2 linked regions of the Piscinibacter gummiphilus genome follow. Each later gene encodes a partner of the first gene's protein in a complex. Links are inferred from orthologs where the notes say so. Each region holds a gene or a part of one and is shown on either strand. Other genes may lie near its edges. The genes, in order: accC and accD.

The links.
Region 2: the proteins of accC (region 1) and accD are in contact, whole or in part, in a solved structure (PDB 8UXZ), measured with the Escherichia coli proteins. The link is inferred for Piscinibacter gummiphilus from one-to-one orthologs.

What each region holds. Positions count from the first base shown.
Region 1 is NZ_CP015118.1:5,286,156-5,292,481, forward strand. The notes cover bases 2,132-4,999. They hold accC (acetyl-CoA carboxylase biotin carboxylase subunit), read left to right. Parts: upstream 2,132-2,824; coding sequence 2,825-4,174; downstream 4,175-4,999. Other genes in these bases: aroQ (type II 3-dehydroquinate dehydratase), read left to right, coding at 2,132-2,259; accB (acetyl-CoA carboxylase biotin carboxyl carrier protein), read left to right, coding at 2,350-2,817; prmA (50S ribosomal protein L11 methyltransferase), read left to right, coding at 4,174-4,999. Outside these bases: A4W93_RS24150 (transglycosylase domain-containing protein), read left to right, coding at 1-555; A4W93_RS24155 (hypothetical protein), read left to right, coding at 593-1,201; A4W93_RS24160 (TlpA disulfide reductase family protein), read left to right, coding at 1,198-1,719; more of aroQ, read left to right, coding at 1,810-2,131; more of prmA, read left to right, coding at 5,000-5,079; A4W93_RS30145 (zinc-ribbon and DUF3426 domain-containing protein), read left to right, coding at 5,102-6,106; A4W93_RS24190 (carbohydrate kinase family protein), read left to right, coding at 6,155-6,326. UniProt on the Escherichia coli protein: This protein is a component of the acetyl coenzyme A carboxylase complex; first, biotin carboxylase catalyzes the carboxylation of the carrier protein and then the transcarboxylase transfers the carboxyl group to form malonyl-CoA.
Region 2 is NZ_CP015118.1:2,635,893-2,642,349, forward strand. What follows is about bases 3,459-6,457. They hold accD (acetyl-CoA carboxylase, carboxyltransferase subunit beta), read left to right. Parts: upstream 3,459-4,521; coding sequence 4,522-5,394; downstream 5,395-6,457. Other genes in these bases: trpB (tryptophan synthase subunit beta), read left to right, coding at 3,459-3,701; trpA (tryptophan synthase subunit alpha), read left to right, coding at 3,698-4,525; folC (bifunctional tetrahydrofolate synthase/dihydrofolate synthase), read left to right, coding at 5,460-6,457. Also shown: A4W93_RS11710 (motility hub landmark protein FimV), read left to right, coding at 1-809; tRNA pseudouridine(38-40) synthase TruA, read left to right, coding at 899-1,705; A4W93_RS11720 (phosphoribosylanthranilate isomerase), read left to right, coding at 1,768-2,415; more of trpB, read left to right, coding at 2,433-3,458.

The sequences.
Region 1 (6,326 bases):
AAGCGGGCGGTGATCGCGTCCGAGGACGCCACGTTCACCGACCACGGCGGCGTGGACTGGGATGCGCTCGAGAAGGCCTGGGAGAAGAACCAGAAGGCCGAGGCCCGCGCCGACAAGCTCAACCTGCGCGAGGAACAGAAGCAGGCGAAGAAGCCCGCCGCGACGCCGGCCCGCCGGGCCGAGCCGAAGGTGATCGGCGGCTCCACCATCACCCAGCAGCTCGCGAAGAACCTGTTCCTCGCCGGCGAGCGCAGCCTCGCCCGCAAGGGGCAGGAGATCGTCATCACCTTCATGCTGGAGGCGGTGCTGTCGAAGCAGCGCATCCTCGAGATCTATTTGAACAACGTCGAATGGGGCGAAGGGGTGTTCGGAGCCGAAGCGGCCGCCCGGCACTACTTCCGCGTCCCGGCCTCCGCCCTCGGCACCTACCAGGCCGCCCGGCTGGCGGTGATGCTGCCGGCGCCCAAGCGCTTCGAGAAGCGCCCGGGCTCGCCGTACGTGCTCGGGCGGGCGGCGACGATCCAGGCGCGGATGGGGGCGGTCGAGTTGCCCTGAGGCCCGAACGGCCGGCGCCCGTCGCTAGAATCCCGCGATGGCATCCACCCTGACCGCCGAACTGGCGAGCGCCGCCGCGCGGCTGATCGTCGAGGAAGGCATGGAGTACGGGCCCGCGAAACGCCGGGCCGCCCGTGTGCTGGGCCGCGCTTCCGTGCGCCCGGCCGAACTGCCCGACAACGACCTGGTGGAAGACGAGGTGCGCGCGTACCTGGCCCTCTTCTGCGCCGACACCCAGCCCGCCGAGCTGCGCGCGCTGCGCGAGACCGCGGCCACCTGGATGGAACGGCTGCAGGCCTTCCGGCCCCACCTGACCGGCGCCGTCTGGCGCGGCACCGCCACCCGGCTCAACAGCATCCACCTGCAACTCTTCTGCGACGACTCGAAGGAAGCGGAGATCTTCCTGCTGGACCGCCGCGTCGAGTTCGACGTCGGCAGCGTCGACGGTCCCCGCAACCGCCCGATCGACGTGCTGAGCTTCGCGGTGCCGAACGCGGAACTCGGCGAGCTGGTCACGCTCCACCTGAGCATCCTCGACTTCGACGACCTGCGGGGCGCGCTGAAGGCCGACACCCAGGGCCGCACCGAACGCGGCGACCTGCCGGCCCTGCGCCGCCTCCTCCAGGACACCCCGCCCACCCCATGAACCGACGACACCTCCTGATCAGCGGCGCGGCCGTGGCCGCCGTCGGCGCGGGCGCCGGCCTCGCCTGGTGGCAGCAGCGCCCCTCCGCCCCCGGCCCGGAAGCCGCGCTCTGGCGCATGCAGTTCGACGCGCCGGCTGGCGGCACGCTGCCGATGTCGTCCCTCCAGGGCAAGCCGCTGCTGCTCAACTTCTGGGCCACCTGGTGCGCGCCGTGCGTCAAGGAGATGCCGATGCTGGACGCGTTCCAGCGCGCGCAGGCGGCCGCCGGATGGCAAGTGGTGGGCCTGGCAGTCGACGGGCCCACTCCCGTGAGAGAATTCCTCGCCGCGCGGTCGATCGGGTTCAAGATCGGGCTCGCGGGCATGGAAGGGGTCGAACTGTCGCGATCGCTCGGCAACGCCAACGGCGGGTTGCCCTTCAGCGTGGTGTTCGACCGCGAGGGCCGGGTGGTGGACCGCAAACTCGGAGCCTTGACCGAAGAAAACCTGGCCGATTGGGCCAAACGGGTGAACGCGTAAGCCCTGTCCGACAAGAATTTCAAGAATTGCGGCCAAAAGCGCCTAAAGCGCGTAAAGTTCAGCCTTCGCAAATTCCACGGCGCTGACGCAATGGCAGTTCTCGTTCTTCACGGCCCCAACCTCAACCTGCTCGGCACCCGCGAGCCGACGGTGTATGGGTCGGTGACTTTGGAACAGATCAATGCCGAATTGACGAAATTGGGCGCGGATGCCGGAGTGGAGGTGAAAACCTTCCAGAGCAACCACGAAGGCGCCCTCGTCGACCGCGTGCAGGCCGCTCGCACCGACGGCACCACGTTCATCGTGATCAACCCCGCCGCCTACACCCACACCAGTGTCGCGCTGCGCGACGCGCTGGCGGGCGTGGCGATCCCGTTCATCGAAGTGCACCTGTCGAACGTGCACCGCCGCGAACCGTTCCGGCATCATTCGTACTTTTCCGACCTGGCCGACGGCATCATCGTCGGCCTCGGACACAAGGGCTACCGCCTGGCACTGGGTCACGCGATCGAACGCGACCTCGCCAGCCGCCCTGCCTGACCGGCTCTCACCAGACCCTTACAAGCCGGTGCGACCGCGCCCCGCGGCGACACCCGGCCTCCTCGAACAAAGACTGCAGTTGGAGAACTCATGGACCTGCGCAAACTGAAGACCCTGATCGACCTCGTGTCGGAGTCGAACATCTCTGAACTCGAGATCACCGAAGCGGATGGCAAGGTGCGCATCGTGAAGGCGGACCCGAACGCGGCCGTGGTGATGACCGCAGCCCCGGTGGTCCAGCAGGCTGCCGTGCCCGCACCGGTGGCCGCTCCCGCGGTTGCCGCCGCCGCGCCGGCCGTCGCCGCAGCCCCGGCCGAACCCGCCGGCCACACGGTCAAGTCGCCGATGGTCGGCACGTTCTATGGCGCGGCCAGCCCGGGCGCGAAGCCCTTCGTGGAAGTGGGCACCGTGGTCAAGGAAGGCCAGGCCATCTGCATCATCGAAGCCATGAAGATCATGAACGAGATCGAAGCCGACAAGTCCGGCACGGTCACGAAGGTGATGTGCGAGAACGGCCAGGCCGTCGAGTTCGGTCAGCCGCTGTTCATCATCGAGTAAGCGCGGCATGTTCAAGAAGATCCTCATTGCCAACCGCGGGGAGATCGCGCTGCGAATCCAGCGCGCCTGCCGCGAGATGGGCGTCAAGTCCGTCGTCGTCTACTCCGAGGCCGACCGGGACGCCAAGTACGTCAAGCTCGCCGACGAGGCCGTCTGCATCGGCCCCGCCGCCTCGGCCCAGAGCTACCTCAACATGCCGGCGATCATCTCGACGGCCGAGGTCACCGACGCGGAAGCCATCCACCCCGGCTACGGCTTCCTGTCCGAGAACGCCGACTTCGCCGAGCGGGTCGAGCAGAGCGGCTTCACGTTCATCGGCCCCACGCCAGAATCCATCCGGATCATGGGCGACAAGGTCTCGGCCAAGCAGGCCATGATCAAGGCCGGTGTGCCGTGCGTGCCCGGCTCCGAAGGTGCCCTGCCCGAAGACCCGAAGGAGATCATCCGCCAGGCCCGCGCCATCGGCTACCCGGTGATCATCAAGGCCGCGGGCGGCGGCGGTGGCCGCGGCATGCGTGTCGTGCACACCGAGGCCGCGCTGATCCACGCCGTGCAGACCACGCGCAGCGAAGCCGGTGCCGCGTTCGGCAACCCGGCGGTCTACATGGAGAAGTTCCTCGAGAACCCGCGCCACATCGAGATCCAGATCCTCGCCGACGAGCACAAGAACGCCGTCTGGCTGGGCGAGCGCGACTGCTCCATGCAGCGCCGCCACCAGAAGATCATCGAGGAAGCCCCGGCGCCGGGCATCCCGCGCCGCGTGATCGAGAAGATCGGCGACCGCTGCGCCGCCGCGTGCAAGCGCATCGGCTACCGCGGGGCCGGCACGTTCGAGTTCCTCTACGAGAACGGCGAGTTCTACTTCATCGAGATGAACACCCGCGTGCAGGTGGAGCACCCGGTGACCGAACTCGTGACCGGCATCGACATCGTGCAGATGCAGATCCGCGTCGCGGCCGGCGAGAAGCTGCCGTTCACGCAGCGCCAGATCCAGATGCACGGCCACGCCATCGAGTGCCGCGTCAACGCCGAGGACCCGTACAAGTTCACGCCGTCGCCCGGCCGCATCACCGCCTGGCACGCGCCGGGTGGCCCGGGCGTGCGCGTCGACTCGCATGCGTACACGAACTACTTCGTGCCGCCCAACTACGACTCGATGATCGGCAAGATCATCACGCACGGCGACACGCGCGAGCAGGCCATCGCCCGCATGCGCATCGCGCTGTCCGAGACGGTCGTCGAAGGCATCCTGACCAACATCCCGCTGCACCGCGAGCTGATGGTCGACGCGAAGTTCGTCGAAGGCGGCACCAGCATCCATTACCTCGAAGGCTGGATGAGCCAGCACAAGCGCTGATGATCGAACTGCTGCTCCTGGTGCCGGAGGACCTCGTCGAGTCCGTGTCCGATGCGTTGATGGACGAACTCGAGGCCCTGTCGGTGTCGGTGGAAGACGCCGATGCCGACACCGATGCCGAACGCGCGCTGTTCGGCGAACCGGGCATGCCCCCGCCCAGCGCGGGCTGGCAGCGTTCGGTCGTGACCGCGCTGTTCGCCGACGAGGACGTCGCCACCGAAGCCGCCACGCTGCTGCTCGCCCAGGACTGGGCGCAGGAGAAGGTGCACGTGCAGGCCATGCGTCCGGTCGTCGAGCAGGACTGGGTGCGGCTCACGCAGTCGCAGTTCTCGCCGGTCGAGATCACGCCGTCGTTCTGGATCGTGCCCACGTGGCATGAGCCGCCGGCCGCTGCCGAGCGCTTCATCCGCCTCGACCCGGGCCTCGCCTTCGGCACCGGCACGCACCCCACCACGCGCATGTGCCTGCGCTGGATCGCCAACCAGGCGCCGACGTTCTCGGGCTCGTGGTCGCGCGTGCTCGACTACGGCTGCGGCTCGGGCATCCTCGCCATCGGCGCGGCGCTGCATGGCGGCCGCGACATCGACGCGGTCGACATCGACGAGGCGGCCGTGATCTCCACCAACGCCAACGCGGCGGCCAACGGCGTCACGCTGAAGGCGGCGCTGCCCGACGGTGCGTCCGGCACGTACCCGCTCGTGCTGGCCAACATCCTCGCGACACCGCTCAAGCTGCTGGCCCCGCTGCTGTGCGGACACGTCGCCCCCGGCGGTCACCTCGTGCTCGCCGGCATCCTGGAACGACAGGCCGACGAACTGAAGGCCGCCTACGCACCGTGGTGCGACCTCGAGGTCAGCGACAGCGAGGACGGCTGGATCCTGATGACGGCCCGGCTGAAACCGTGATGGCGCGTGGCAAAATTTCGCCATGAGCCTGGCCACCCGTTGCACCGCCTGCGGTACCGTCTTCCGAGTCGTCCAGGACCAGCTCAAGGTCTCCGAAGGCTGGGTGCGGTGCGGCCGGTGTGACCAGGTCTTCAACGCCATCGAAGGGCTGTTCGACCTCGAACGCGACGCCCCGCCCGACTGGAACCCGCCCCCCGCGCCACCGCAGCCGCCGGCCTCGACCATCACGTCGGCCTACCGCGCGCCCGTCGAACAGCCCGAGGACGAGGACGTCTTCAGCCTGAGCGACGAGGACCGCATCCACTCGCGCTTCTTCCAGCCCGAGCAGGACGACGTCTCGCAGACGCCTGCCCAGAACATCGCCGAACGCGACCGCGTCGACTTCGCCGACGCCCAGTTCAACGACGCGCTGATCGCCGACGTCGAGGCCGACAACCCGTCCACCGAACGCCCGCCGGTCGAGGAAGAACCACCGCCGCCGAAAAAGCGCAGCACGTCGTCGAAGTCGGCCAAGGCCTCGCCCGGCTTCCTCCGCGACGCCAAGCGCAAGGCGCGCTGGCGCAGCCCGCGCGTGCGCTTCGGGCTCTCGCTGCTCGTGCTGCTGCTGTCGGCCACGCTCGCAGGCCAGGCCGCACTGCACTTCCGCGACGTCGTGGCCACCCGCTGGCCGGCCGCACGCCCGGCGCTGGTGGCCGCGTGCGAACAGCTGGGCTGCTCGGTGGGCCTGCCGCGCCGCATCGACGACCTGTCGGTGGAAAGCAGCGCGCTCTCGCCGGCGAACGGCGGCGGGTATCGCCTGTCGGTGGTGCTGCGCAACCGCGGCCACATGGACCTCGCGCTGCCCTCGATCGACCTCACGCTCACCGACTCCGAAGGCCAGATGGTCTCGCGGCGCGCGCTCTCGCCCGCCGACTTCCGCATCCAGCCGGCCCACCTCGCAGCCGGCGCCGAAGCCACGCTGCAACTGGTGCTCGCGGCCGAGGGGCCGCGCGTGAGCGGCTACACCGTCGAAATCTTCTATCCTTGACCCCCCAGGCGGCCACCCGATGCCGCCGCCACCACGGAGACCCCTCCCATGTCAGCCCTGATCTGCGGCTCGCTCGCATACGACACCATCACCACGTTCCCGGGCCGTTTCGCCCAGCAGATCCTGCCCGAGCAGTTGCACATCCTGAACGTGTCGTTCCTCGTGCCCACGCTGCGCCGCGAGTTCGGCGGCTGCGCCGGCAACATCGCCTACACGCTCG
Region 2 (6,457 bases), 2.6 Mb from region 1 along the record:
GCACCAAGCTGCTCGAGGTCTACGCCAAGCGCCGTGACACGAAGGGCTTCGAACTGCTGGCCACGCAGCTGTACGGCCTGACGGGCGGGCAGGGCGAGGACTGGGCCAAGGCCCAGGAGCTCGGCCTCCAGATCGAACCCGAGAACCCGCTGTACCAGCCGGGTGGCGTGCCCGCGCAGGTCGAGGGTGATGGCCGTCCGTCGGCCGAACTGCTCGGCGCGAGCACCATGCCGCAGTCGGTCCTGCCGTCGCCGTCCGAGTTTGGCGCCAGCACCGGTTCGTCGAGCGGTTTCGACAGCACCGGTTCGGGTGTCGACCTCGACCTCGACCTGGGCTTCGACGACTCCCCGCAAGCCGCCGAGCCGCCCCCGGCCCGCCTGACCGAGCAGACGCAGCCGTTCCCGGCCGCCTCGCAGGACGACCTGGGTGGCATGCGCTTCGACCTCGACGAGCCCACGCTGCCGGCCACGCCGGCGCAGCCGGTGGCCAAGCCGCCGGTGTCCAACTCGGGCTCGATGGAGTTCGACCTGTCGTCGATCTCCCTCGACCTGGGCTCGCCGAACGACGAACTCACCCAGCCGGCCACGCCGGTGAAGGGCGCGCCGCCGGCGGCCGACTTCGCCGACATCGACCTGGGCGAAGCCGCCGGCGAAGATGGCGACCCGATCGCCCGCAAGCTGGAGCTGGCCGAAGAGTTCCGCCAGATCGGCGACATGGAAGGCGCACGCGACCTGCTGCAGGAAGTGGTGGCCAAGGCCACCGGCTCCGTGAAGCTGCGTGCCCAGGCCATGCTGGACGAACTGGGCTGATTGCAGTCCGTCCCGATGCGGCCGGTTCGGGGTTCCCGGCCGGCCGTTCTCATTGAGGTCCCTGCGTGAATTCCGAGGCCGAAGCATCCGTGGCCGAGAGGGCGAAGGGCCCGAGGCTCGCGCTGGGCATCGCCTACCGCGGCCAGGCCTACAGCGGCTGGCAACGCCAGCCCGTCGAACCCACCGTGCAGGGCCGGCTCGAGTCGGCGCTGTCCGAGTTCGCTGCCCAGCCTGTCGACACGATGTGTGCCGGCCGCACCGACACCGGGGTGCACGGGCTCAACCAGGTCGTGCACATCGACCCGCCGGTGGTCCGTGAACTCAACTCCTGGGTGCGGGGCACCAACCGCTACCTGCCCCCCGACATCGCCGTGCTGTGGTGCCGCGAGGTGGGCCCCGAGTTCCACGCCCGCTACAGCGCCCTCGGGCGGCGCTACACCTACGTGCTGCTGGAGTCGCCGGTGCGACCGGCCATCGAGGTGGGGTCCGCCGGCTGGGTGTTCACGCCGCTCGACGGCGACCGCATGCGCGAGGCCACGTGCGTCCTCATCGGCGAACACGACTTCAGCGCCTTCCGCTCGTCCGAGTGCCAGGCCAATTCGCCGGTGCGCCGACTGAACGCCATCGAGATCCGCCGCTGCGGGGCGTACTGGCGCTTCGACTTCGACGGCAACGCCTTCCTGCACCACATGATCCGCAATATCATGGGCTGCCTGATCGCCGTGGGTGCCGGACGGCGACCGCCGTCCTGGATGGCGGAGGTGCTGGCCGCTCGCTTGCGTCTGCATGCCGCGCCCACGTTTTCCCCGGCGGGGCTGTACTTCGCCGGTCCGTACTACGATCCCGCCCTGGACCTGCCGACCCATACCGCGGCGATGGACTGGCTGCCCCGCTGATTTCCGAGCCGCCCACGCTCACGATCGATGGTTTTCTCCTGCGCCTGCCGGCGCCCCGTGCCATGACCCGACGCACCCGAATCAAGATCTGCGGCCTCACCCGCGAAGTCGACGTCGACGCCGCCGTCGAGGCAGGTGCCGATGCCATCGGCCTCAACTTCTACGAGCGAAGCCCGCGTCATGTGAGCGTGGAGAAGGCTGCCCGGCTCGCGAGCCGGCTGCCGCCCTTCGTCACGCCGGTCGCGCTGTTCGTCAACGCCGGCGCCGCCCTCATCGAGGCGGTCACTGCCGCCATCCCGAACGCGGTGCTGCAGTTCCACGGCGACGAGCGCCCGGAGCAGTGCTGGCAGGCGGGCCGTCCCTACCTGCGGGCCGCCCGCATGTCCCCCGGCTTCGATTTGTTAAACTTCGCCCTCCAGTATCCCGACGCTCAGGCCCTGCTGCTCGACACCCACGTCGAGAGCTACGGCGGCAGCGGAAAGGCATTTGATTGGTCTCTCATTCCTCACGGCGTGTCCCGTCCGGTCGTTTTGTCTGGTGGGTTGCATGCCGAAAATGTGATCGAAGGCATCTTCAGGGTCCGGCCATGGGCCGTTGATGTGAGTTCCGGCGTCGAATCGGCAAAGGGCATCAAGGATGCCCACGCCATCCGCCGGTTCTGCGATGCGGTGCGCGAAGCCGATGCCCGGCTGGCCGCCGCGCCCAACTGAAGATTCCAAGGATTTCCATGACTTACCAGCAACCCGACGCCCGGGGGCATTTCGGCCCCTATGGCGGCACCTTCGTGGCGGAAACGCTGATCCACGCGCTTGACGAACTGAAGTCCGCGTGGGACGCGGCCCAGAAGGATCCCGACTTCCTCGCCGAGTACCGCAGCGAACTGGCCCACTTCGTGGGCCGCCCGAGCCCGATCTACCACGCCGCGCGCACCAGCCGGGAACTGGGCGGCGCCCAGATCTACCTGAAGCGCGAGGATCTGAACCACACGGGCGCGCACAAGGTCAACAACACCATCGGCCAGGCGCTGCTCGCGCGCCGCATGGGCAAGAAGCGGGTGATCGCCGAGACCGGCGCCGGCCAGCACGGCGTGGCCACGGCCACCATCTGCGCCCGCTACGGCATGGAGTGCGTGGTCTACATGGGCAGCGAGGACGTCAAGCGCCAGTCGCCCAACGTGTACCGCATGAACCTGCTGGGCGCCACCGTGGTGCCCGTGGAAAGCGGCTCCAAGACCCTGAAGGACGCGCTGAACGAAGCCATGCGCGACTGGGTCACCAACATCGAGAGCACGTTCTACATCATCGGCACGGTCGCGGGCCCGCACCCGTACCCGGCGATGGTGCGCGACTTCCAGCGGGTGATCGGCGACGAGTGCCTCGTGCAGATGCCGGCCATGCTGGGCGGCGGCAAGCAGCCCGACGCGGTCATCGCGTGCGTGGGCGGCGGCAGCAACGCCATGGGCATCTTCTACCCGTACATCGACGTCGCCGGCACGCGCCTGATCGGCGTCGAGGCGGCGGGCGAGGGCCTCGACAGCGGCAAGCACTCCGCCACGCTGATCGCCGGCTCGCCCGGCGTGCTGCACGGCAACCGCACCTACCTGCTGCAGGACGACAACGGCCAGATCACTGAGACCCACTCGATCTCGGCCGGCCTCGACTACCCCGGCGTGGGCCCCGAGCACGCGTACCTGAAGGACATCGGCCGCGCCGAGTACGTCGGCATCACCGATGCCGAGGCGCTCGCCGCGTTCCACCACCTGTGCCGCACCGAGGGCATCATCCCCGCGCTCGAGTCGTCGCACGCCTTCGCGCACGCCCTGAAGCTCGCCCACACCATGCGCCCCGACCAGAGCCTGCTCGTGAACCTGTCCGGCCGCGGCGACAAGGACATCGGCACCGTCGCCGACCTGTCCGGCGCGTCGTTCTACAACCGGCCCTCGGAAGCCGGCCGCACCGTGAAGGGCGCCGAAGCGCTCGCGAAAGGCCGCGCATGAGCCGCATCAAAGCGTGTTTCGACGCCCTCAAGGCAAAAGGCCGCAAGGCACTGATCCCCTACATCGCCGCCGGTGACCCGTTCCCCGATGCCACCGTCGAGCTGATGCTCGCGATGGCCGAGGCCGGTGCCGACGTGATCGAGCTGGGCGTGCCGTTCTCCGATCCCATGGCCGACGGTCCCGTCATCCAGCGGGCCGCCGAACGTGCGCTGTCGCACGGCATCGGCACCCCGCAGGTGCTCGCCTACGTGCGTGCCTTCCGCGAGAAGAACCAGACCACCCCGATCGTGCTGATGGGCTATGCGAACCCCATCGAACGCTACGACCAGCGCCTGGGCGCCGATGCCTTCGTGCGCGACGCGGCCGAGGCCGGCGTGGACGGCGTGCTGGTGGTCGACTATCCGCCCGAGGAATGCGAGGCCTTCGCAGCCCGTCTGGCCGCGCACCAGCTCGACCCCATCTTCCTGCTGGCCCCCACGTCCACCGAGCAGCGCATGAAGGACGTGGGCCGCATCGCCCGCGGCTATGTGTACTATGTCTCGCTGAAGGGTGTGACCGGGGCCGGGAACCTGGACACCGGCGCGGTGGCCACCATGGTGCCGCGCATCAAGGCCCACGTGGGCGTGCCGGTCGGGGTCGGTTTCGGCATCCGTGACGCCGAAACGGCCAAGGCCGTCGGCGAAGTGTCCGATGCGGTCGTGATCGGGTCGAAACTCATCCAGATTCTGGAAGTCCAAACACGCGACAATGTCGTTTCCGAGGCGGCGAAGTTCATCGCTGAAATCCGCACCGCGCTCGACACCCTGAAAGGAGTCCACCGATGAGTTGGCTTGAAAAACTGCTGCCTCCCAAGATGCAGCAGACCGACCCGAGCGAACGCCGCACGGTCCCCGAAGGTCTCTGGATCAAGTGCCCGTCCTGCGAGACGGTGCTCTACAAGAACGACCTCGAGCAGAACGTCAACGTCTGCCCGAAGTGCGGCCACCACCACCGCATCGGCGCCCGCGCGCGCCTGAACGCCTTCCTCGACGGCGAAGGCCGCTACGAGCTGGGCCAGGAAGTGGTGCCGGTCGACGCGCTGAAGTTCAAGGACAGCAAGAAGTACCCCGAGCGCCTCAAGGCCGCGATGGAAGCCACCGGCGAGACCGATGCGCTCGTCGTGATGGGCGGTGCCATCCACACCATCCCCGTGGTGGCGGCCTGCTTCGAGTTCGACTTCATGGGCGGCTCGATGGGCTCCGTGGTGGGCGAACGCTTCGTGCGAGGCGTCGAGACCGCCGTCGAGCAGAAGGTGCCCTTCATCAGCTTCACCGCCACCGGCGGCGCGCGCATGCAGGAAGGCCTGCTGAGCCTGATGCAGATGGCCAAGACCAACGCCGCGCTCACGCGCCTGGCGAAGGCGAAGCTGCCGTACGTCAGCGTGCTGACCGACCCGACGATGGGTGGCGTGTCGGCGAGCTTCGCGTTCATGGGCGACATGGTCATCGCCGAACCGAAGGCCCTGATCGGCTTCGCCGGTCCGCGCGTGATCCAGGACACCGTGCGCGAGAAGCTGCCCGAAGGCTTCCAGCGCGCCGAGTTCCTCGTGCAGAAGGGTGCCGTCGACATGATCGTCGACCGCCGGGAGCTGCGCGGCACCATCGCGCGTGCGCTCGCGATGCTGCAGCGTCAGAGCGCCGACGCGGTCGCCTGATCCTTCTCTCTCTGTTCCACCCAAGGGCGGCTTCGGCCGCCCTTGTGCTTCCCGAGTCACCCGCCATGCCGTTGCCCACCAACCTCGACGAATGGCTCGCCCACTGCGAGCGCCTGCACCCCAGCACCATCGACATGACGCTGTCGCGCATGACCGAGCTGAAGGCGCGCCTGGGGCTCGCGTTCAAGGTGCCCGTCGTCACCGTGGCCGGCACCAACGGCAAGGGCTCCACGTGCGCGATGCTGGAGGCCGTGGGCCTGCAGGCGGGCTACCGTGTGGGGCTCTACATCAAGCCGCACTTCGTGCACTTCGAGGAGCGCTGCCGCGTCAACGGCGCGATGGTGTCCGCGGCCGACCTCGTGCCGCACTTCGAGGCGGTGGAGCAGGCGAGGGGTGACATCACCCTCACGTACTTCGAGTTCACCACGCTCGCCATCATGCGTCTGCTGTCGCAGGCGGACGTCGACTTCGTCATCCTGGAAGTGGGCCTGGGCGGCCGACTGGACGCGGTCAACGTGATCGACACCGACTGCGCTGTCATCACCAGCATCGACCTCGACCACATGGATTACCTGGGGCCGGACCGCGAATCCATCGGCCGCGAGAAGGCCCAGATCATGCGCCCGGGCAAGCCGGCCATCGTGAGCGACCCGGTGCCGCCCGCGAGCCTGGCGGCTCATGCCGAGGCCATCGGGGCCGACCTGTGGCAGATCGGCCGCGATTTCAACTACGCCGGCGACAAGCAGCAGTGGGGCTGGGCGGGCCGCAGCAAGCGCTTCAACGCGCTGGCGTACCCGGCGCTGCGCGGTGCGAACCAGCTGCTGAACGCCTCCGGCATGATCGCCGTGTTCGAGGCCCTGCGCGACCGGCTCCCCGTCACGGCACAGGCGATCCGCAACGGCCTGGCCATCGTCGAACTGCCGGGCCGGTTCCAGATCATGCCGGGGCAGCCCACCGTGGTGCTCGACGTGGCGCACAACCCGCACGCGGTGGCCACGCTCGTGAACAACCTCGACAACATGCCCTTCCACCCGCGCACCCGCGTGGTGTTCGGTGCGATGAA